One region of the Paenarthrobacter ilicis genome, then DNA from elsewhere that is predicted to be linked to it. Evidence: riboswitches for the same ligand, from Rfam matches in the RefSeq annotation. Region 1 holds a riboswitch; each other region holds the start of a gene.
What was found. Region 1 has a riboswitch for thiamine pyrophosphate ahead of JOE60_RS16050 (ECF transporter S component). Riboswitches for the same ligand answer to the same signal wherever they lie in the genome.

Region 1 (8,012 bases):
ACGGGTTGGCATCCACCAAGTGGGTGAGCCTCAGCCGTTCCAGCAATTCGTCCACGCGCTCCTGGCCATGGCCAAGATGCCTGGGTCCGAACATCAACTCGTCCAGCACTTTGCCGGTGACAAACTGGTGCTCCGGCTCCTGGAACACCGTTCCGATCCGTGGGATCAGCTGTTTCGCCTTCCACGCATACGGGTCAATTCCGGCGCCCGCGGACAGCTCGACGGCGGCACTCACCGTGCCGGATACGGGTGCCAGCAGGCCGGCCAACGTCAGCGCGAACGTCGATTTTCCCGCACCGTTGGGACCCGTGATGGTGAGGGCACGCCCTTCCCGGACCTGGGCACTGATGCCGGCTTGAACCGGAACCGGAGGAATGGTCTTGAAACCCTTGCGGCGTGGTTTCTCCCTGGACACCGCGAGATCCTGGGTTGCCAGGAGGAGCGGCGCCGTGACGGATTCATTGCTGCGGGCACGGGTCGTGGGGACGTACCCCGGAACCCACACCCCGGCGGACATCAGCATGGTCCGGGCTTCGGTCAGCACCTGTTCAGGCGGACCGTCCAGCAACACACCGCCGCCCTGGGCACCCGGCTGCAGGACAACAATCCTGTCCACCAGGTCCTTCCACACGGAGACCCTGTGCTCCACCACAACCAGCGTGGCACCGGTCTTGTCCAGGCAACGGGCCACCGCGTCACGGACTTCCAGAACCCCGGCCGGATCCAGGTTGGCCGTGGGCTCGTCCAGCAGGAGGAGTCCTGGACGCATCGCCAAAATGCCGGCGAGCGCCAGCCGCTGCTTCTGCCCTCCGGAGAGTGCCGCCGTCGGGTGATCCAGGGCCACACCGACGCCGGCTGCGGTACGCAACCCGACGTCGTCGAGCGCTTCGTGCACGCGGGCCCAGATTTCGTCCCGTGGAACGGCGAGGTTCTCGGCGCCGAACGCGACGTCGTCGCCAACGCGGGAGAGCACCACCTGCGTCTCGGGGTCCTGCTGCATGAGGCCGGCGCGGCCCCTCTGCCCGCGCGGCGCCCCGCCGTCGATCAGCAGTGTGCCGGTTTCGTCGGAATCGTCTTCTTCGTCCCCCAGTACCCCGGCCAGGGCATGCAGGAGCGTGGACTTGCCGGCACCGGAGGGGCCCAGCAACAGGACGCGCTCCCCCGGTTCGATGCGCAGATCCAGGCCGTGGATGGCAGGCTGGGACCGGCCGGAGTGCCGCCATCCCCAGCCCTCGGCGGCGATGGCGGCAGGCCGTGCAGGGTTACCGCTGGTGGTGGTGTCGCGCATCAGCGGAAGGCTGGCTCCGTCGCGGCCTTGCGCGAGGCAAAGGAGCTGAGCACACCCGTGGTGGCCAGTCCCCTGGTGGCCAGCCAGGACAGTCCGCCAGCAATGATCGCGCCGGACACCGTGGTGAAGGTGATGTAGGTGAGCTTGTCGATTGCCTCGTAGGCGATGTTCCAACCCCAAGGAAGGAAGGAATCGTTGAGGCCGCAGAAGAGCCCGGCACCGGCACCGGCCAGCAGGGATGTGGGCAGGTTGAACTTCTTGTAGCGGAACGCCGCGAAGATCAATTCGGCGCCCAGGCCCTGCAGGATTCCCGAGATGAGGACCGTGGTGCCGTACTGGGAGCCCATGATCAGCTCACCTGTAGCTGCCACGGCCTCGCAGAACAGCGCCGCGCCGGGCTTGCGGATAATGAGCATGCCCAGCACTGCGGGAATCATCCAACCACCGGCAAGCAAGCCGGTCAGCGGCGGATACGTGGCGTTCAGGGGAATGGAAACAAGCGCTGCACCCTGGGACCAGGCCCAGAAAATCACGCCGCCGGCGATCGCGATCAAGGCCGCCACCACAATGTCTACTACACGCCAGTTATAACTGGTCTTCTTCACGCTTACCGTGGTCATCTTCTGCCTCCTGAGGTTACAGGAGGGGAAAGTGCTCCCCGGATCGCAACTGCCTGCGCAGCCCTGATCCGGACACTCTGAGAAGCTCGACTCCCTTGCGCCGGTACTAACCGGATCAGGTTCGAGGGTCTGCGGCTGTCCGCACTCTCAGCGCCCTCGCGTCACCTGCATCGCTGCAAGGTCCGACGGCGGCGCTCCCCTGTCGTTATGAATCTTGCCCTTGTGGGCGGGTTCAGTTTACACCTGACGGGGTTTCAGGGGTCATGGGGTTGGTCATAAATCCGTTGCGAGGCCCGCTCTACGCGCTATTCACGCCGCGTGGAGCGCAGAGCAGGCCTCACAACGCACCTGAGAGAATGGCCTCATGACAGACCTTGCCGATTCCCAGCCCGCAGCGGCCGAGCCGCGCCTGGCCGCCAGCGTGATCCTGCTCCGCGACGCCAACCATGGACTGGAAGCCTTCGTCCAGCACAGGGTGAACACCATGGACTTCGCCCCGGGCATGGTGGTTTTTCCCGGCGGGCGGGTTGATCCGGCGGACAGTTCCGGGTGGGATTATCCGGCGGACCTCCTGAAGCGTCACGCCGCGGACTGGCAGGAGACTTCACTCAACGCAGATCCTGGGCAGGCGGATGTCAGCGCCGGCACCGTGTTGGCAGCCGCCATCAGGGAGGTCCAGGAAGAGTCGGGGCTCACCATCGAGCCGGAGGATCTGCGCCCTTGGGCCAACTGGATCACTCCGGTGGACATGCCCAAGAGGTTCGATACCTTCTTCTATGTGGCAAGGCCGTTGTCCAGCCACCAACCGCAGCACCAAACCACTGAGGCGTGGCAGTCACTGTGGATGCCTGTGGCGGGGATCCTGGAAGCGGAGGCCACTGGATCGCTGAAGATGATGCCACCCACGTATTACCTGCTGAAGGAAATTGCAGGCTTCAGCAGCGTGGATGCAGTGTGGTCCGCCCAGCACTCCGTAGCGCCTGTCCTGGGACCGCCGGGTTCCCTGGCTGCTTTCCTTAAGGAGCGCGAAAACCGGGAGTAGCGCGGCGGGGCTTGCTGGTACGGCTAGGCTTGGGTCATGAATCTCTTCTTCAAGCTGATCGGTGCCGGAGTGAGCCTCGGAGCAGGCTTCGTTGGAACCAAACTCGTCAATAAAGGGTGGGAAAAAGCCACTGGCAACAAGCCGCCCATGGGCAACGATGACATGGAATCGAGCCTGCGCTCCGCGCTGACGTTCGCTTTGATTTCTGCCATCGTCAGCTCGCTGATCCAGGTGCTCGCCAGCAGGGGCACCCAGCGCGCGATTTCCCGTTTCTCCAAGTCACAGGACATCGTCTAAGAAACACAACGCGGGGTCATTCAGGGCCCATCCCAGCAGTTGGGATGGGCCCTGAATGACCCCGCGTTGTCCTTAAACGTCAGAGTGAGGCTCTTGCCCGGCAGCTGCCCTCTGGACGACGGCTTCCAAGTCATCCTTGGTGAGCATTTCGCGGTGCCCGTGCTTGGTGCGGTAGGCCGAGCGCCCCACCATATGGGCGGACACCGGCGCCGTGAGCAACTGGAAGATCCACGCCACCACCAGGACCGGCCACACCCACCAGGTCCGCATCTGGAGCCCTATTGCGGACAACATCAGGAACAAACCCAGCACCTGCGGCTTGGTGGCGGCGTGCATGCGGCTCATCAGGTCCGGGAAGCGCAGCAAACCCACGGCCGCACCCAGGCTCATGAGAGCTCCCACCACCAGAAAAACAGCGGTGACCACGTCAATAACAACATCGATTCCGGTGGCGTCAGGACTCATTGTTCTGTTCCCTCCGCTCGGCCACAAAGCGGGCAACGGTCACTGATCCGATGAAACCAATCACGGCCAACGCCACCAGCAGCATCAGGTTGTTGAGGTGCCGGTTCACGGCCATGTCCACAGCCAGTGCCGCGCCGAGGATGGCCAGCAGAACATCGGATGCCAGCACGCGGTCCAGCAGGGACGGGCCAATGGCGATCCGCACAATGGCGCCGGCAGCGGCCAAACCCAGGATCACCGCCGTCGCGATCAGAACAAAGTCCTTCACAGCGTTGCCCCTTCCGTGCCCGCAGGGGCTTCTTTTCCGAGTTCCTCTACTTCTTGATGGGTGCCCATGATGCGGATCAATCCTGCCTCAATGCGTTGCACTTCCTGACGGATCTCCTCGATGTCAGCTTCCGTGTAGATGTTCAGCGCGTGAAGGTACAGGGTGGACGTTGACCGGTCCACTTCCACCACCAGCGAACCAGGGATCAGCGAGATGACGTGGCCGGTGGCCGTCACCATCAGATCGGAGCGGCTGCGCAACGGAACCGCGACGACGGCGCTGCGCACCTTTGGTCCTTTGACGGTGGCCAGGTACAGCACCAGGAAGCTCGCTGCCACCACTTTGCCCAGGAACATCATGGCGAAAGCGAAAGCCCGAAGGACGTTGAACCTGCCGCTGAGTTCAACGGGAGGGAGGTAGAAGAACTTGGCCACCATTACGGCAATGATCGCGCCGAACAGGAGGTTTCCCGGGCTGAAGTCCCGCCACAGGGCACCCCACACGATCACCAACCAGATGAGCAGCGGAAGTTCTGTACGGAACGAGATCGGCTTGCGGCTCATTTGGCACCCCCTGTCTGCACCGGCGGCGGAACCTGGACGGAGTCGCCAAGGACCGAGTGGATATAGGCTGACCGGTCCAACATGATCTCCGCGGAACCGTCGGACATGTGGAAGAGCGGGCCGGCAAAGACGGTCAGTGCAACGCCGAACACCACCAACGCAGCGGTTGAGCCCACCATGGTCCGCGGCAGCACGCCCACGTTTTTGGTGGCCAGCAGGGCAGGATCCGGATACTCGGCGTCTTCAGGTTTACGCCAGAAGGCCCTGTTCCACACACGGGCTATGGCAAGCAGGGTCAACAGGCTGGTGACTACTCCGCCCACCACCAGGGTGATGGCCAACGGTGTGCCCAGCTCCACGCCTGCCTGAAGGAGTCCCAGCTTTCCCAGGAACCCGGAGAACGGCGGAATGCCGGCCAGATTCATGGCAGGGACAAAGAACAACACCGCCAGTAAGGGCGACAACTTGGCCAATCCACCCAAACGGTCGATCGAGGAGCTGCCCCCGCGGCGTTCTATGAGCCCGGTAACCAGGAACAAGCTTGTTTGCACGGTGATGTGGTGGGCCACGTAGAACACGGCAGCCCCCAACCCCATGACAGAGCTCATGGCCAGTCCGAACACCATGTACCCGATGTGGCTCACCAAGGTAAACGACAACAAACGTTTAATGTCGCTTTGGGCCAGGGCACCCAGGATGCCCACCACCATTGTCAGCAGCGCCACCACCATCAGCGGAACGTTGAGGGTGTCCCCCGGAAACAGGAGGGTTTCGGTGCGGACCATGGCGTAAACGCCCACTTTGGTGAGCAAGCCCGCGAACACGGCAGTGACCGGCGCCGGGGCTGTTGGATACGAGTCGGGAAGCCAGAACGACAGCGGGAAGACGGCAGCCTTGATACCGAAGGCCACCAGGAGCATCACGTGCAGTAGGTTCTGCGTGCCTTGGTCCAGATCAGCCAATTTCACAGCGAGGTCCGCCATGGTGATTGTTCCGGTAGCGCCGTAAATCATGGCGATGGCCACAAGGAACAGCACGGAGGAAACCACTGACACCACCACATACGTGACACCGGCCCGGATACGCGGACCTGTCCCGCCCAGTGTCATCAGGACGTAACTCGCCGTCAGCAGAATCTCGAAGCCGACGTAAAGGTTGAAGAGGTCTCCGGTGAGGAAGGCGTTGGAAACACCCGCCACCAGGATCAGGTAGGTGGGGTGGAAGATGGAGACAGGCGCTTCATGGTCGCCGTCGGCCATTCCCTGTCCTGTGGCGTAGATCAGGACGGCCAGGCTCACAACGGTGGAGACCACCAGCATCAGGGATGAGAACTGGTCCACCACCAGGACAACGCCCCACGGCGGCAACCAACCGCCCAGGGTCACGGACGTGGTGCCCCCGTCCCACACGGACATCAGGAGGAAGCACTCCAACAGCAACGTGGCGCTCAGGATGCTGATACTCACTACCCGCTGGGCGGTCTGGTGCCGGATCAGCAGGAACGCCAAAGCAGCACCCATGATGGGCAGGAGGACAGCTAACGGCGACAGGTTTGCGAGGTTCACGCGCTGCCTCCTTCCGGAGTGGTGTGCGGCTTTTCGGTGGCTTCCGGGCTGTTCCGGTCGGTGGTGGCAACCGGAGTGACTGCGAATTCCGAGGTTTCCAACGGAACAATCGCGTCATCTTCGGCATCAAAGCTCGGTGTCTTGGCCACGCGGACGTCTTCAAGGTCATCCTGGATCTCGTCCTGGCGGGCCAAGACCCAGGTGCGGTAGATGATGCCCAGCATGAAGGCCGTGACAGCGAAGGAGATCACGATCGAGGTGAGGATCAGCGCCTGCGGCAGGGGATCACTGTAGGCCTCGGGGTTGGTTTCCTTGCTGAACAGCGGGGCCAGTCCCGCGTATCCGCCTGTGCACAGGATCAGGAGGTTGGTGGCATTGGCCAGCAGCATCAAGCCCAGCAGCACGCGCGTCAGGCTGCGTTCGAGGATCAGATAGATACCGCAGGCGTAGAGCACACCCATGACAATGAGGAGGGTCAGGTTGATGCTCATGATGTGCCTTTCGGGGCCGCAACAGTCGCGGAGGATTCAGCGGCCTCGCCAGCCAGCATCGCGGCGTCCTCTTCGGCCAGGGGCGCTCCCTTGCCGTCGAAGTGCTCATCGATTTCGGCACCGAGGCTGCGGAGGACGTCCAGTGCCAGCCCCACCACCACGATGTACACGCCAATATCGAAGATGGTGGACGTGACGAACTTGATGTCACCGAACACCGGCAGCCAGAACTCGATGATGGCGCTCTGGAACACCTGGCCGCCCAGGAACAGAGGCACCAAACCGGACGCTGCCGCCGTCGCGAGTCCTGCCCCCAGCAGGGTCCCCGCACTGATGGTGGCAGCCTCGCTCAGTTCGAAACGGCCGCCGGCCAAGTATCGGATGGTCAGGGCAAGGCCGGCCGTCAGGCCGCCTGCGAAGCCACCGCCCGGAAGGTTGTGGCCGGCCAGGAGAAGGTAGATGGAGAAAACGATCATTGAGTGGAAAATCAACCGGGTCACGACTTCGAAAATGATCGATCGCCGTTCCGGCGCCAGCGTACGGCCTGCCACCAGCCACGCATCGCGGCTGACGTCGGTGAACTTCTTGGCTACGGCCAGCGTGACGCTGGCGCGGGAATCAGGCTCGACGCCGGGACGGCGCCCCACGCTTCCCTCCGGAACCTCTTCCGAAGTCTTGATCCGGTCGCCGCGGCTGCGGACAAAGATCAGGCTGGCAACACCGGTGGCAGCAATGGCAAGGACAGAGATCTCACCAAACGTGTCCCAGGCGCGGATGTCCACCAAGGTCACGTTGACCACGTTCAGGCCACCGCCGCCCTCGTACGCCAAGCGCGGGAAATCCAGGGAAATGGGCGTTGCCACCCTGGCGCCCATGGCGTATATGGCAACGAAGATCATGGTGATGCCGAATGCGGCGCCAATGATGACGCGGATCACCCGGAGGCGGCCGCCGGTCCTGTCCCGCAGTTCTGCGGGCAGGCTGCGCATGGCCAGCACGAACGCCACCAGGACGATCGTCTCCACCAGCATCTGGGTCAGGGCCAGGTCCGGTGCGCCTTGGAGCGCGAACATCAGTGCGATTCCGTACCCGGTGACGGACACCATCAGCACGGCCAGGAAGCGCTTGTTGGCCCGGACTGCGGCCAGTGCGCCCACCACGATGCCGATTCCGGCAACAATCTGCAGCGGCGAGTTCGGGTCAATGAGGTAGATGCCGTCGGGCAATGGCTTGTTGGCAACAATCAAGGCAGTCGCCGGAACGGCGAAGGCTACTGTGAGGATTACGGCCAGGTAGAAGTAGAGCGAACCACGCTGGGTGCGGCCGGTGATCCACACGGCTACGTCATCCAGCGCACCGATGGTGTTTTGGTAGGCGCGGTCCCCATCCACCCAGTCCGGAACGCGTCCTTGC
Region 2 (8,012 bases), 830 kb from region 1:
TATCAGCCAGGCGCCACCTGGATTCCGTGGGTTCTGCCCATCGTGATCGGCACCGCGGCTGCGGCCGCCGTCGTGGTTTTCTGTGGGCGGGTCCGCACCAAGCAAGACATTGAGGCAATGACCAGGGCTTTGAGCCTCTGACGAACAAAGAAGAATGGCCATCACCTCAGGGTGATGGCCATTCTTCTTTAAGGGCACATGTCTTCTTTAAGGGCACATGCGCTTAAAGGAACTCCGCCCGGCCCTCCATTGCAGAGGAAGCCAATGCGTGCTCGCGGCGCGGGATGCGGCCGGCCAACTTGGCCAGGCGCCCGGCGGTCACCGCGTGCTTGAAAGCTTCGCCCATGCGGATGGGGTCCTGCGCCCTTGTTACCGCAGTGGCCAGCAGGACCGCATCACAGCCGAGCTCCATGGCCAGGGCAGCATCGGACGCCGTTCCGATCCCGGCGTCCAGAACAACCGGCACCGAGGCCCGGGACACGATCAATTCGATGTTATGCGGATTCAGTATTCCCAGTCCGGTCCCAATGGGCGCACCCAGGGGCATGACGGCGGTGGCGCCCAGGTTCTCCAGCCTCAACGCCAGGACGGGGTCGTCGTTGGTGTAAGCGAAAACCTTGAAGCCGCGGTTCACCAGCTGCTCCGTGGCATCCACGAGTTCCACGGCATCGGGAAGGAGGGTTTGCTCGTCCGCGATGACCTCCAGCTTCACCCAGTCAGTCTCCAGCGCTTCGCGGGCCAACTCCGCCGTCATCACGGCGTCCTTTGCCGTGAAACATCCGGCGGTGTTGGGCAGCACCCGGATGTTGTGGTCCATCAGGAGTTGAAAGAGCGAGCCCGTCTCCGCCGGTGAGTAGCGGCGCATGGCAACTGTGGTCAGCTCCGTCCCGGAGGCCAGCAAGGCCGCACCCAACCCGTCAAGGCTGGGCGCTCCCCCGGTCCCCATGATCAAACGGGAGCCCAAAATGACGCCGTCTATCTCCAGGGCATCAGTGATGACGTTCGACTGTGTGGTGGTCATGCGGTCAGCCTCCTTGGACTGCTGTAACGAGTTCCAGTTCGTCGCCGTCGGCGAGCGCGGTGGCTGCCCACTGGCTGCGGGGCACCACCTCGGAATTGCGGGCGACGGCGACACCCAGTTTTCCGCCGTCGGTGGCCTGGCCGCGGTGGTCAAGGACCCGGCCAGTTACGGAGCTGACCAAGGTGCTGACTGACGACTCGGGCTCCACGGCGCGGAGTTCGCCATTGAGTGTGATGTTCATGCTGTTTCCTTGCCTCGCAGGTGGTGGTGATTCAGGGTGTCGTTGAAACGGTCGGGACGGAAAAGTGACCAGCGGGGATCGTCATGGCCTTCCATCAAGCCACACGTGATCTTCGCGGCCACGGGTGTGAGCAGGACTCCGTGCCGGAAGAAGCCGGTGGCGATCAGGAGTCCGCGGACGTATCCGCCGGGGCTTCCGATCCGTCCCAGCAGTGGTGCGTTGTCCGGAGTTCCGGGCCGGGCGCGTGCCGTGGCCTCCAGGAGTTCAAGTTCGGCCACCGCGGGGACCAGCGCCTGGGCGTCGCGCAGAAGCTGGTAGACGCCGCCTGCTGAAACGGCGTTGGATGAGGCGGACAACCCGTCCTCCCGTTGGGTGGCGCCAATGACCACTGTGCCGTCGTCCCTGGGGACGATGTAAACGGGCACACCCCGGACGAGTCCACGGACGGTGGAGGTCACCAGGGGCCGTAAGTGCTCTGGCACGCGCAGCCTGAGGATATCCCCGTAGACGGGACGCAGCGGAAGAGCCAGGCCGGACGGCAGCCCCTGCAAGGACGCTGCACCCAGGCCGTTGGCCACCACTGTTTCCGCTGCGTGGACCACGGTCCCGGAGCCGAGCTCCACCCCTGCTACCCGGGAATGGTCCCACAGGAGCCGGACTGCGGTGTCGGCAACGGAGAATCCTGCCGCTGCCTCCTCCACCCAACTGGCATCAGACGTTGAGTGCGCGGAGAGGATCTTCATCAGGCGGGCGGCCAACTGCCGGGGATCCACGTGGTGGTCCGCCGGAATTTCGAAGGCGCTGGAGATTCCAGGGCTGAGCAATGGCTCACGCGTTCTTGCTTCCCGCAGGCCCAGAGGTTCAACGCCCAGTCCTGCCGCCACCTGAACCAAGCGCAAATCCGCGAGCGCACGGCGGTCTGCGGCGTCGGCTCCCACGGCGAGGGTGGGCGTCGTGCGGTATCCGGTGGCACCCCCGATGCTGTTGATGAAGCCCGGCCACAGCCTTGATGATTCCACCATGAGGTCCAGGAGGTCTTCCTCCTGGTAGTGCAGCTCGCTGACGGGTGCCAGCATCCCCGCAGCTGCGAAGGTGGCGCCGGAGGCCGGTGCGGGGTCGATGAGAACTACGGAGCGGCCGAGCCGCCTGGCCTCGTGAGCTATGCCCAGGCCAATAATGCCGCCGCCGATCACGGCGACGTCAGCCCGAAGGGTTGTCCTGGTTGGTGCGTGGCGGGAGTCTGCCATGTTTCCTTCCCTACGCCGGTACTAGCCGGATCAGGTCAAGCGGTCGGCGCTGAAGCCCTCTCAGCCGGTGGGTCATATGACGGACGTCCCGGCTCCCGCAGTACCCGCCCAGTTTAGAGGAACTACTCTGGTGTGCATGACCCGGACTGACTCCCTTGATACCGCCCGCCTGTACCTGTGCACTGATGCCCGTTCCCGCCAAGGGGATTTCGAAGCCTTTGCCGATGCCGCCTACGCGGGTGGCGTGGACATCATCCAACTGCGCGACAAGTCCTTGGAAGCGGCGGAAGAACTGGAACTGTTGAAGGTCCTCAAGGGCGTTGCGGAACGGCACGGGAAGCTGTGGGCCGTCAACGACCGGGCCGATGTTGCCAGTGTTTCCGGGGCTCCGGTGTTCCATGTGGGGCAAAAGGACCTGCCCCTGCAGGTGGCCCGGACCCTCCTGCCGTCCACGGCGTTGGTGGGGCTTTCCACGCACACCCCGGAGCAGGTCAACGACGCCATTGCCGCTTCACCGGGAGAGGGCGGGCTGGACTATTTCTGCGTTGGACCGGTGTGGGCCACGCCCACCAAACCGGGCCGCGCAGCCGTTGGCACAGACCTGGTCACATATGCAGCGGAAGCCATGAAGAGAGCTGGGGAGACAACAGACGGCGCAGTAAAGCTGCCGTGGTTTGCCATAGGCGGCATCGACCTGGACAACGTGGAACAGGTGGTGAAAGCCGGGGCCAGCCGGATTGTGGTGGTCCGTGCCATCACCGAGGCACCGGATCCGACGGCGGCAGCCAGGGCCTTGGTGGAAGCGCTCGACGCGGCGGGGTACCGGGACTAACCGGCGAAACCGGGCTACCCTGACTTTCGTGTCACATCATCGGATCACACCCAATGTCCAGGACCCTTCGGACCAGCTCGGAGCCGCACTTGCTGCGCTCCGGACCGAATTGGAGTTGCCCGGTGGGTATCCGGCGGACGCCGTCGGTGAAGCCCGCAAAGCCGTCGAATCGCGCGCACTTCCGGACCGTGACCTGAGGGACGTTCCGTTCGTCACGATCGATCCTGCAACATCCACGGATCTGGACCAGGCCGTTCACATTGAACGGGCCGGCCAAGGGTACAAGGTCCTCTACGCCATCGCGGATGTCCCCGCCTTCGTGGTGCCCGGCGGCGCGCTGGACGCCGAAACCCGCCGGCGCGGCCAAACATTCTATGCGCCGGACAGCCGCATACCCCTGCATCCGGAGATCATCAGCGAGAACGCCGGAAGCCTGCTCCCCGAACAGGATTGCGGGGCGTTCGTCTGGGATTTCGCCCTTGATGGCGCCGGGGAAGTGCAGACAGTCTCGGTGGCCCGGGCCACCGTGCGCAGCCGCGCCAAGTTGAGCTACAAGGGGGCCCAACAGCAGATCGACGACGGCAACGCGCCCCCGGTGCTGGCGCTCCTGAAGGAAGTCGGGCTGAAGCGCGTTGAGTTGGAACGGCTCCGGGGCGGGGCCAGCCTGAACATGCCCGAGCAGGAGATCGTCCAGTCAACGGATGGAGGCGGCTACAGGATTGAGGCTGCCCCGTCCTTGCCCGTGGAGGATTGGAATGCCCAGATCTCGCTGATGACGGGGATGGCCGCCGCATCCATGATGCTGGAAGGCAAGGTGGGCATCCTCCGCACCATGCCCGCACCGGATGAAAACTCCCTCAGGCACTTCAAACGGCAGACCGTGGCCCTCGGCAAACCGTGGGACGGCAAGGTGACGTACGGCGAATACCTGCGGACCCTTGATGCCGCGGACCCAAAGCAGTTGGCCATCCTCCATTCTGCGGGCACGCTGTTCCGCGGTGCGGGGTACACCCCGTTCGACGGCGAAGTTCCCGAAGTTGTCATCCAGGCAGCCATTGGAGCGCCCTACGCCCACACCACGGCCCCGCTGCGACGGCTGATTGACAGGTTTGTCCTGGTGATCTGCGAAGCTTTGTGCAACAAACGGGAAATTCCGGCGTGGGCCCGCGAGGCCCTTCCCACGCTGCCGGGGATCATGGCGGCCTCCGATCAGTTGGCTGGACGCCTGGAACGCGCGGCATTGGACACCGTGGAGGCCGCGCTGCTTGCCAACCATGTGGGTGAGGAATTCACTGCGGTGGTGATCTCCGGTTCCAAGCCCACCAACGGGAACGGCAACGGCAACGGCGGACCGTACGGCACCATCCAGATAGCCGAGCCTGCAGTCACAGCCCGGTGCAACGGCACCATGGAGTCGGGAACGGAGGTCCGGGTCAGGTTGGCCACGGCGGATATTGCCAGCCGGGAGATCCTGTTTGACCTGGTGCCCTGACACCCGTCGTTGCCCTGATCCGGCCATTCTGCCCGCCAGAGGATAGACTGGCCGTGTAGTAATGGATGCCCGGTCGTTGATTCAGTTAATTTTTGAACTCAACAAGCCCGCCCCTACGCGATCTTGAGATGTACCAACTGGTCACCAGTGCCAGTACTTAGATAGCCCGCGATCGGCTTCCACTGGACTTGCTTGCGCGCCCGTTGGTGCTCCGGTACGGCTATGCCGCCCCCGTTGAGCATGCGGCGCCAATGCCCAAATGAATAAGGAAACTCCCTGTGAGTGAATTGCATACCCATGAAGTCCTGACGGACCCCACCGGAACAGAATCAATCGAGCCCGAGGAAACGATCGTCTCGAACGAGACGCCCCACGAGATCGAAGAGAAGTCGTTTGCCGACTTCAACGTGCGCGCAGACATCGTGGAATCCTTGGCAGATGCCGGGATTACCCACCCCTTCCCCATCCAGGCCATGACCCTGCCGGTCGCCCTGGGTGGCCACGACATCATCGGCCAGGCCAAGACCGGTACGGGTAAAACCCTCGGCTTCGGCGTGCCTGCCCTGCAGCGCGTAGTAGGACGCGATGATGCCGGCTATGACAAGCTTGCCGTTCCCGGCGGCCCCCAGGCCCTGGTGATCGTGCCTACCCGCGAACTCGCTGTTCAGGTGGCCAACGATCTCCAGACCGCATCACGCAAGCGCAATGCACGTATCGCCACGATTTACGGCGGCCGTGCATACGAGCCGCAGATCGATGCGTTGCAAAAGGGCGTGGAAATCGTTGTCGGCACCCCCGGCCGGTTGATCGACCTTTACAAGCAAAAGCACCTCAGCCTCAAGAACGTCAAAATGGTCATCCTTGACGAGGCCGACGAAATGCTGGACCTCGGGTTCCTCCCGGACGTGGAAACCCTGATCGCCGGCACCCCTGCCGTCCGCCAGACCCTGCTCTTCTCGGCAACCATGCCCGGCCCGGTGATCGCGATGGCACGCCGCTACATGACGCAGCCAACCCACATCCGCGCTGCCGACCCCAACGATGAAGGCCTCACCAAGCGCGACATCCGCCAGCTGATCTACCGTGCCCACAGCATGGACAAGACCGAGGTTGTGGCACGCATCCTGCAGGCCCGTGGACGCGGCCGCACCATCATCTTCACCAAAACCAAGCGGACCGCCGCGAAGGTTGCCGAGGAACTGGTTGACCGCGGCTTCGCTGCCGCAGCCATCCACGGCGACCTCGGCCAGGGTGCCCGCGAACAGGCCCTGCGTGCGTTCCGGAACAACAAGGTTGACGTCCTGGTAGCCACCGACGTGGCAGCCCGCGGCATCGATGTTGACGACGTTACCCACGTCATCAACTACCAATGCGTGGAAGACGAAAAGATCTACCTGCACCGCGTTGGCCGTACTGGCCGCGCGGGCAACAAGGGCACGGCTGTGACCTTTGTTGACTGGGATGACATGCCGCGCTGGGGTCTCATCAACAAGGCCCTGGGACTGAGCGTTCCCGAACCCGTTGAGACCTACTCCTCTTCCCCGCACCTGTACGAGGACCTGGACATCCCCGAGGGCACCAAGGGCCGCCTCCCGCGCAACAAGCGCACCCTGGCAGGCGTGGACGCCGAGGTCCTGGAGGACCTCGGCGAAACCGGCAAGAAGAACTCCCGATCCGGCGGCTCCGGCCGTGACGGTGGTCGTGGACGCAACGGAGGGCGTGATGGTGGCCGCGATGGCGGCCAGGGCCGCTCCGGCAGGCCGGCTGACTCCGGCGAGTCCAATGGCGAGGGCGGGCGCACCCGCACCCGCCGCCGTCGTACGTCCGAGGGCGAAGCAGCTCCGGCCGCAGGCGCACCCGAGACCCGCTCCGCCGGTACGGACAGCGCCGACAAGCCTGCACGTACCCGCCGCACACGCACGCGCCGCCGCAACGGCGAAGTGGTGTCCGGTGAAGCCGCTGCCACCCAGTCCGGCAGCGCCGAGGCCTAAAGCCGTCAATGACTGAAACTGTTTGGGCGCCGGACGGCGGCAACCTGGTGGTCCACGCGGACAACGCGGAGTTCCTCCCCACGCTGCCGGACGGCGCCTTCACACTCATTTACGTGGATCCACCCTTCAACACCGGGCGGATCCAGCGACGCCAGGAAACCCGTATGGTGCGCAACGCCGATGGCGACGGCGACCGGGTGGGCTTCAAAGGCCGCTCCTACGACACCATCAAGGGCGCCCTGCACAGCTACGACGACGCGTTCAGCGACTACTGGTCCTTCCTTGAACCAAAGTTGGTGGAAGCCTGGCGGCTGTTGGCGGACGACGGCACGCTGTACCTGCACCTTGACTACCGCGAGGTCCACTACGCCAAGGTGATGCTGGACGCCATCTTCGGCCGGGAGTGCTTCCTCAACGAAATCATCTGGGCCTACGATTACGGTGCCCGGGCCAAGAACCGCTGGCCAACCAAGCACGACAACATCCTTGTGTACGTGAAGAACCCGTCCAAGTACCACTTCGACAGTGCCGAAGTGGACCGGGAACCGTACATGGCTCCAGGGCTGGTGACCCCGGCCAAGCGCGAACTCGGCAAACTGCCCACCGATGTCTGGTGGCACACGATCGTTTCCCCCACTGGCCGGGAAAAAACCGGCTATCCGACGCAGAAGCCGGAGGGCCTGGTCCGCAGAATCGTCTCTGCTTCAAGCCGCGAGGGCGATTGGTGCCTGGACTTCTTTGCCGGCTCCGGCACGCTGGGGGCAGTGGCTGCCAAGCTGGGCCGCCACTTTGTCTGCGTGGACCAAAACGAGCAAGCCATCGAGGTCATGCGGAAGCGCCTGGGCAGCAAAGCGGAGTTTCACCAAACACTGTCAGCGCCCCTTTAAGCGGAGCCCACCCCGGGGCATCCCGCACCCACAAGCTGTCAGGCGACGCCCTTGACGAAGGCCGTCACCGAATCCGCGATCATCTGCACAGCGATGGCGGAGAGCAGGAGTCCCGCGATCCTGGTGACCAGCTCAACGCCGTTCTCGCCCAGCACGCGTTGGACGACGCCGGCGAAGCGCATGGCCAGGTACAGGGATGCCAGCGTCACCGCAATGCCCAGGCCCACCGCCAGATACTGGGACAGCTGGTTGGACTGCTGGACAAAAACCATCACCGCCACAATGGCACCCGGACCGGCCA
Region 3 (8,012 bases), 1.3 Mb from region 1:
TCCTTGGACGGTGGCAAGGTGGGCCAACCACAAAAGGCGGACCGGCTTGCGGTTGCCGTTGACGGCGAACCAGGTTCCCACGTCCTGACCTGCCAAGGCAGCTGCGGCATTTGCGGTGGACGTGACCAGCGCATGGATACCGGAACCTGCGGCGATGGACGCCGCCTCCACCTTGGTGGTCATTCCCCCGGTACCGACGCCGGCCTTGCCTGCCTTGCCAATGGTCACATCGGCCAGGTCCTCAGGCCCGCGGACCAGGGGAATCCGCGTGGCACCCTGCGACGGCGGACCGTCGTACAGGGCGTCAACGTCGGACAGCAGCACCAGCGCGTCTGCGCGGACCAGGTGTGCCACCAAAGCAGCAAGCCTGTCGTTGTCGCCGAACCTGATCTCGTGGGTGGCCACGGTGTCGTTCTCATTGACGACGGGAACCACTCCAAGGTTCAGCAGGCGGTCCAAAGCCCTGAAGGCGTTGGTGTGCTGGGTGCGCCGCATGAGGTCATCGGCAGTGAGCAGTACTTGGCTCACTGTGACGCCGTGGGCGCTGAAGGCCTGGGTGTACCGGGCCATCAGGAGGCCCTGACCCACGCTGGCCGCAGCTTGCTGCGTTGCCAGATCCCTGGGCCGTTTGGCAAGGCCCAAGGGAGCCAGGCCCGCCGCGATGGCTCCGGAGGAAACCAGGATGATCTCGGTACCTGCATTGCGCTTCTCAGCCAGTGCGTCCACCAGGCGGGCAAGGGATTTCTCGGAAATTCCACCCTTGATGCTGGTCAGCGACGACGAGCCAACCTTGACTACTATCCGTTTGGCAGAGGTCAGAGCATGCCGCTCACGTGCCTCTGCAGTTTCCGGAACGTCAGCAGTACTAGTCGTCATCACCGGCGTCCACAGTGCTTTCCTTCTGAGCCTGGGCACGCCGGCCATTGACGGACTCCGTCCAGATGCCCGCCTTGCGCTCGGCTTCAAGCTCGGCGCGTGCAGCAGCTTTCGCTTCACGTCGCTCGATCTGCTCTTCACGCTTCTGCGTACGTGTGGGCCGGTCGCCGATGTCGGCAACACGGATGTCCGTACCCCTGGGGGTGGCAAGAAGCTCTGCGCCGGCCATCATGGTGGGCTCCCAATCGAACACCACGCCATCGTCCTCGCCGATGACCACGGTATCGCCGGGCTTGGCACCCACCTTGAACAGCTCATTTTCCACACCCAGTTTTGCCAGGCGGTCGGCAAGGTAGCCAATGGCTTCTTCGTTGGTGAAATCGGTCTGCTTGACCCAGCGCACCGGCTTTTCGCCCAGAACGCGGAACAACGGCTCCAGGTTCTTTTCCTCGCGGCGGATCTTGAAGCCGGACTCGTTGACAGCGCGCGGACGCAGCACCGGCGGTGCCACCTTGGGAGGCGCAGTTGCCACTGCGTCACGTGCAGCCTTGACGATTTCGGCCATGGCAAATCCAAGCTGGCGCAGGCCCTCGTGGCTGGTGGCCGAGACTTCGAAGACGCGGTAGCCACGCTCTTCAAGGTCGGGGCGGACAAACTCCGCCATGTCCTTGCCGTCGGGCAGATCCACCTTGTTCAGGACAACCAGCTTGGGCCGTTGGTTCAGGGGAACCACTTCGCCGTCCACGCCGGCGTAGCTCATGTCCACGGCGTACTTGTCCAGCTCAGCTTCAATGATGGCCAGATCGGACAGGGGATCGCGGTCGGCTTCCAACGTTCCGCAGTCCAAAACGTGCACCAAAGCAGCGCAGCGTTCCACGTGACGGAGGAAGTTGTGCCCCAGGCCCTTGCCGTCGCTGGCGCCCTCGATGAGTCCGGGGACGTCGGCGATGGTAAAGCGGATGTCGCCGGCCTGGACGACGCCCAGGTTGGGAATGAGGGTGGTGAAGGGGTAGTCCGCAATTTTGGGGCGGGCAGCGGACATCGCGGCAATAAGGCTTGATTTGCCCGCTGAAGGGAATCCGACCAAGGCGATGTCAGCAATGGACTTGAGCTCCAGGACAATGTCGCTGGATTCGCCCTCGATGCCCAGCAGGGCAAAACCGGGAGCGCGACGCTTCTGGGATGACAACGAAGCATTTCCCAAACCGCCCTGGCCGCCGGCTGCGGCAATGTACTCCGCGCCTTCTCCAACCAGGTCGGCAAGAAGTTGGCCATCCTTGGTTTTCACCACGGTGCCGTCGGGTACCGGAAGAATCAGGGTTTCGCCGTTCTTTCCCCCGCGCCAGTCACCCATGCCGGGACCGCCATTGGTGGCGTGGCGGTGCGGCGCGTGGTGGTAATCCAGCAGCGTCGTGGTCTGGGAGGACACCCGGAGTATGACGTCGCCGCCGTTGCCACCGTTGCCACCGTCGGGACCGCCGAGCGGCTTGAACTTCTCGCGCTTGACGGAGACACATCCGTGGCCGCCGGTTCCGCCGGATACGTGCAGTACTACCCGGTCTACAAAGCTAGCCACGTGGATCTCCTCTATTGCTGTTGCCAGCGCTGTTGCATCTCCAAAACGCCCTTAGGCGTCCCAGTCGATTGTAATGCGGTTAAAAGAACGGTGGAGCGGGCCGTTTGGCCCGCTCCACCGGTTCAGAACTTGTTGTTACTCTGCAGCTGCAGCAGCAACGATGTTCACTACGCGACGGCCGCGGCGAGTACCAAACTCAACCGCACCGGCCTGCAGGGCGAACAGGGTGTCGTCGCCACCGCGGCCAACGCCTGCACCGGGGTGGAAGTGGGTGCCACGCTGGCGAACGATGATTTCGCCTGCGGAGACTACCTGACCGCCGAAGCGCTTGACGCCAAGGTACTGAGCGTTGGAGTCACGACCGTTGCGAGTGGAGCTCGCGCCTTTTTTGTGTGCCATGTGAAATGCCTGCCTTCAAAATTTCTGGGGAAACCGAAAAAACCTGAACAGCGGTAACGAAAGTTACGCGATGCTGGTGATCTTGATCTTGGTCAGTTCCTGACGGTGACCCTGACGCTTACGGTAACCGGTCTTGTTCTTGAACTTCTGGATGACGATCTTGGGGCCACGGAGGTCCTCAAGGATCTCAGCCGTTACCTTGACGTTGGCCAGTTCCGCTGCTGCGGAGGTGACCTTGTCGCCGTCAACCAGGAGCAAGGCGGGCAGCTCAAGAGTGCTGCCGGCTCCACCGGGGACGCGGTTAAGCGTTACGTAGTCTCCAACGGAAACTTTTTCTTGGCGGCCGCCTGCGCGGACAATCGCGTACACCACTTGGGTACTCACTTCTCTCGACGTCTATTACTAAATTTGCGTGCTGAACCTGAGCCGGAATCGGGTTTGGTTCTCGCTGTGCCTCAACGCCGTGGACTTCTGGTTCGAAGTCCGCGAGTCATCCCATGAACGATTCCACGGGGCATAACCCAAGTGTTGGCGTAAGCACCGAAGATCAAGATTACGCTAGTTTGACCTTCGGTCGCAAATGAGGCCGGGTCCGGAGGCTACCAAGTGACTTGCGCCACCAGATGAAACGGACTCTCCCGGCACCGTGCCCATACAGCCTACAGGTATTTGCCGGGGTTCGCGGGATCGACGCGCGCCGCGAGGCACGGGATTTACCCGACCACGCTTTTCAGGCGTGGTGCCGGGGTGCATCAAAGAAGGCGGTCTCGTAGCGGCAGGAGTCGCTGAACGCTTCCAGCATTGCTGCCCGCTCACGTTCAGAAGCATTGGCCGCGGCTTCCTCAGTGAAGGCGATGGCAGTCCTGGTGGCCGCGGCAAAGTCCGGGTCCGCGTAGGTGCGGAGCCACGCGGCGTACGGGTGGCCATCCGGCGCCCCCGCCTCGAGATAGGACTCATGCAGCCGCTGCCCGACTTCCGCGTAGAGCCAATAGCACGGGAGGACAGCCGCAACCACCACGGCGTAACTGCCCGCCGTCGACGCCGCCAGCAAGTGGTCCACGTAGGCCTTGGTCACCGGCCCGGTTCCGGAGGGGACGTCACGGGTGCTGAGCCAGTCGCGGTGGAGGGCCGATTCGACGTCCAGGCAGGTCCTGGCGCCCTGTGCCCAGAACAATTGCTCTTCTTCGGTGGGCGCCAGAGCACTGGCACGTGCCAGGACCCGTGAATATCCATTGAGGTAGATCGCGTCCTGCGCAAGGTAGTAGTTGAAGCGTGATTCCGCCAGATCCCCCGTCTGCAGCTCCCTGATGAAGCTGAGATCATGGATGGCTTCCAGTTCCCGGGCAGCCTGGGCCCACATGATTGTGGCGAAGCTCTCCTGGTTCTTCGTCCCGCGCAGGTGGTGGAAATGGTGGATAGGGCCACTTCCCCGCCCCGCCTCCAAGAGATCCGATTGTTCAAGGGCTTTGACAAGCCACGGCTTCACCTCCCGAAGGGATGCTTCCCAATCGCCGGTGGACGCTTGGACCGTTGCCAGTGCCGAAGACAGGGAACACCCTGTTCCGTGGCTGTTTGTGGTGTCCACCCGCGGCCCGGACACCTCGATGACGTCCTTGCTCAGGAGCCCGCTGGTGTTAACCAGCGCATCTGGGCAGCCGGCTCCCGACAGGTGACCACCTTTGACCAGCACTGTGGTGCCGTATTCAGCGGCCAGGCGCTTGCCCTGGTCCAACGCGGCCTGCCATTCGGAGGCCTCGTCCTCACCCAGCAGCATGGCAAGTTCCGGAATGTTGGGAGTGATGAGGTCCGCAAGTGGCAGCAAAGTCCGCAAAGCCCGCTCGGCGGACTCCCGCAGGAGACGGTCTCCGCTGGTAGCAACCATCACAGGATCAAGGACCACGACGGCGGGGCGCACCGTTTGGAGCCAGCCGCGGACCTCCTCAATGACGGCAGCCTCGCCCAGCATTCCGATCTTGACGGCGTCGATGCCGATGTCGCCGCTGATGGCATCCAACTGCTGGCGCAGGAACCCTGCAGGTGGGATGTGGAGGGCTGTAACACCTTGGGTGTTCTGGACTGTCAGCGCCGTGATGGCGGCCATTCCATAGCCACCGTGAGCGGCAATGCTCTTCAGGTCGGCCTGGATACCCGCTCCTCCAGAGGGATCCGAACCGGCGATGCTCAGCACCCTGGGGACGGGCCGTCGTCGAGCGGCCACAGGGTAAACGGAAGAGCCCCGGGTTTCCGGAGCGGAGTGGGGTGCAATGGTAGACGGCAATGTGGTCATGAGGACATCCCTTCGCCGGTGCTAACCGGACAGGTTCAACGGGTTTGGATCTCAGCCGGACCTCTCGCCCGGCACCCCGTGTCAGTCACACAGCCTAGCCGTGAACAGCCATCCGGGAACAACCGCTTCGCCTTCGCACCTGGATATGACTCCCCCGGTCCCGCCCGCCCTTACTTGTGGAAACACAAAGGACCCCCGGCGGCCTAAGCCTCCGGGGGTCCCCTGTTTGTGTATCTGAGACGACGCCTCAGCGCCTGAAGATCAGAGCTCTGATGCCGGTACCCCAACGCCCAGGATGATCGGTTCCTGCGCAGGAGCCTTCACCGCCTGTGCAGCCGGAGCCTTGGCCTCGTGTGAGGTGCCCTGTGCTGCCGGGGCCGCTTCGTGGTGTTGCACGCTGGTTTCGTTGGCTGCGCCCTGCGCGCGGCTGGCGCTGCGGTTGCGGCGCCCACGACGACTCTTCGACGCCGTGGCCGGGTCGGCTGTCGCAGTTGCGGGCGCGGCAGCTGAGGCCGGAGCAGCCGTGGTCGGCTGCGCCTCACTGGCCTTCGGTGCCGTTGCCGGCTCTGGAGCCGCTCCCAGGTGGGAGAACGCCTCAGCCAACAGGTCAAGGCTCATAGCGGGCTTGGCAGCTGGTTCCTCATGGTGTTCACCCATGGGGAGGGCAACCTCTTCGCCACCGAACCGAAGAACCGGCATGGAGCGCGATTCCCGGACGGCGTCTTCCCGGGCAGCCTCTTCATGGGCTGCCGGTTCCCCGCCGTGGGTATCGGCCGGAGCCGCGGGAGCAGGCTGTTCCGTGCGGGCAAGTTCCTCGGAGCGGTGCAGTTCGTCATCGTGGAGATGCGCGGCGTGGGCGGCAGCTGCAATTGATGCCAACGCAGCCCGGGTTGCCTCGGCCTTGGCTTGGCGCGCCGGATCCTGAGGCTCAACCGGCGCGGACGGCGCAGGCTGGACGGCAGGCTGGGCGTTCACAGGAGCAGCGGTTTCAGCGCCGGGTTGCCCGCCGCCCTTGCCGCGCCGACGCTTGCGTTCCGTGCGGGCCGCAGGCTGCTGCTGCTGTTGCTGCGTCTCGCTGTGGGGACGGTGTGAGTCGGCAGTAGGCGTGTTGGCCCTGCGGTGTTCAACGGGCTCGTCATGGGTGACCACACCGCGTCCTGCACAGTGCTCGCACTGCTCGCCGAAGACCTCAAGGAGCCCTGTGCCCATACGCTTGCGCGTCATTTGGACAAGGCCCAGGGACGTTACCTCTGCCACCTGGTGCTTGGTGCGGTCACGGCCCAGGCATTCCACCATGCGCCGGAGGACCAGATCGCGGTTGGACTCCAGGACCATGTCGATGAAGTCGATAACGATGATTCCGCCGATGTCGCGCAGGCGCAGCTGACGGACTACTTCCTCGGCTGCTTCAAGGTTGTTCTTGGTAACAGTTTCCTCGAGGTTGCCGCCGCTGCCGGTGAACTTGCCCGTGTTGACGTCAACAACCGTCATGGCTTCGGTGCGGTCGATGACCAGCGAACCACCGGACGGCAGGAACACCTTGCGTTCCAGTGCCTTGTGGATCTGCTCGTCAATCCGCCACGCAGAGAAGATGTCCTGGTCCTTGGTCCACTTTTCGAGGCGGCCAACAAGGTCGGGAGCAACGTAGGTGACATAGGCCTCAATGGTGTCCCAGGCGTCGTCACCGGAAACGATCAGCTTGGAGAAGTCCTCATTGAAAACGTCACGGACAACCTTGATGGTGAGGTCCGGTTCCCCGTAGAGCAGTTCCGGAGCCAGGATCTTGGTAGAGGAAACCTGTCCCTCAATGCCTTCCCACTGGGCGCGCAAACGGTTGATGTCGTGGGTCAGCTCTTCCTCGGAAGCGCCTTCCGCAGCGGTGCGGACAATGACGCCCGCGTTTTCCGGCAAACGATCCTTGAGGATGCGCTTGAGGCGGTTGCGTTCGACGTCGGGAAGCTTACGGGAGATTCCGGTCATGGAACCACCGGGCACGTACACCAGGTAGCGGCCGGGCAGGGAGATCTGGCTGGTGAGGCGGGCACCCTTGTGTCCCACGGGATCCTTGGTGACCTGGACAAGGACCGAGTCTCCGGACTTGAGCGCGTTCTCGATCCGGCGCGGCTGGCCCTGGAGGTTCACCGCATCCCAGTTCACTTCACCGGCGTAGAGCACAGCATTGCGGCCACGTCCGATGTCAACGAAGGCAGCTTCCATGGACGGCAGGACGTTCTGGACCTTGCCCAGGTAGACGTTGCCGATCAGGGAGTCCTGCTGGGTCTTGGACACGAAGTGCTCGGCGAGCACGCCGTCTTCAAGAACACCGATCTGAATTCTGTCGTCGCGCTGGCGGACGATCATTTGGCGGTCCACGGATTCACGGCGTGCCAGGAACTCGGCCTCGGTGATCACTTGGCGGCGGCGTCCCGTTTCGCGGGATTCCCGGCGGCGCTGCTTCTTCGCTTCGAGCCGGGTGGAACCCTTGACGCTGGTGACACGGTTGGAGGGGGCAGTTTCCGCGATGGGCCTGGGAGCACGGACCCTGGTCACCGTGTTGGGCGGATCGTCGTCAGTACCGCCGGTCAACTCCAGATCCTGGTCCCCACGACGGCGACGGCGGCGACGACGCGACGTGACACCGTCCTCCAACGGCTCGGGTGCCGCAGCTTCTTCGTCCTCGGACTCGGCGCTGTCATCACCCTCGTTCTCGTCACGTTCGTTTCCACGGCGACCCCTGCGCCCGCGGCTGCGACGCCGACGGCGACTTCCGGCGTCGTCCGCCTCAGCATCAGCTTCGGAGACGGTTTCGTCAGCGCTTTCTTCTTCGACTTCCTCCGCTACGGCGGGGCGGGCAACGGTAGTAAGGTCCGGGGC

Region 2: linked by a shared signal. The riboswitch ahead of thiO (glycine oxidase ThiO) and the one ahead of JOE60_RS16050 (ECF transporter S component) in region 1 are both predicted to bind thiamine pyrophosphate.
Region 3: linked by a shared signal. The riboswitch ahead of thiD (bifunctional hydroxymethylpyrimidine kinase/phosphomethylpyrimidine kinase) and the one ahead of JOE60_RS16050 (ECF transporter S component) in region 1 are both predicted to bind thiamine pyrophosphate.

What each region holds. Positions count from the first base shown of each region.
Region 1 is NZ_JAFBCD010000001.1:3,512,318-3,520,329, forward strand. It holds gene JOE60_RS16045 (ABC transporter ATP-binding protein) at 1-1,288, opposite strand, end outside; gene JOE60_RS16050 (ECF transporter S component) at 1,288-1,908, opposite strand; TPP riboswitch at 1,983-2,119, opposite strand; gene JOE60_RS16055 (NUDIX hydrolase) at 2,273-2,950, shown strand; gene JOE60_RS16060 (DUF4235 domain-containing protein) at 2,987-3,247, shown strand; gene mnhG (monovalent cation/H(+) antiporter subunit G) at 3,320-3,712, opposite strand; gene JOE60_RS16070 (MrpF/PhaF family protein) at 3,702-3,980, opposite strand; gene JOE60_RS16075 (Na+/H+ antiporter subunit E) at 3,977-4,543, opposite strand; gene JOE60_RS16080 (Na+/H+ antiporter subunit D) at 4,540-6,108, opposite strand; gene JOE60_RS16085 (Na(+)/H(+) antiporter subunit C) at 6,105-6,599, opposite strand; gene JOE60_RS16090 (Na+/H+ antiporter subunit A) at 6,596-8,012, opposite strand, start outside.
Region 2 is NZ_JAFBCD010000001.1:2,685,328-2,693,339, forward strand. It holds gene JOE60_RS12205 (hypothetical protein) at 1-141, shown strand, start outside; gene JOE60_RS12210 (thiazole synthase) at 224-1,021, opposite strand; gene thiS (sulfur carrier protein ThiS) at 1,026-1,262, opposite strand; gene thiO (glycine oxidase ThiO) at 1,259-2,509, opposite strand; TPP riboswitch at 2,500-2,618, opposite strand; gene thiE (thiamine phosphate synthase) at 2,646-3,341, shown strand; gene JOE60_RS12230 (RNB domain-containing ribonuclease) at 3,370-4,833, shown strand; gene JOE60_RS12235 (DEAD/DEAH box helicase) at 5,112-6,824, shown strand; gene JOE60_RS12240 (DNA-methyltransferase) at 6,833-7,711, shown strand; gene JOE60_RS12245 (MarC family protein) at 7,750-8,012, opposite strand, start outside.
Region 3 is NZ_JAFBCD010000001.1:2,258,399-2,266,410, forward strand. It holds gene proB (glutamate 5-kinase) at 1-876, opposite strand, end outside; gene obgE (GTPase ObgE) at 866-2,452, opposite strand; gene rpmA (50S ribosomal protein L27) at 2,588-2,851, opposite strand; gene rplU (50S ribosomal protein L21) at 2,915-3,223, opposite strand; gene thiD (bifunctional hydroxymethylpyrimidine kinase/phosphomethylpyrimidine kinase) at 3,582-5,138, opposite strand; TPP riboswitch at 5,129-5,227, opposite strand; gene JOE60_RS10315 (ribonuclease E/G) at 5,400-8,012, opposite strand, start outside.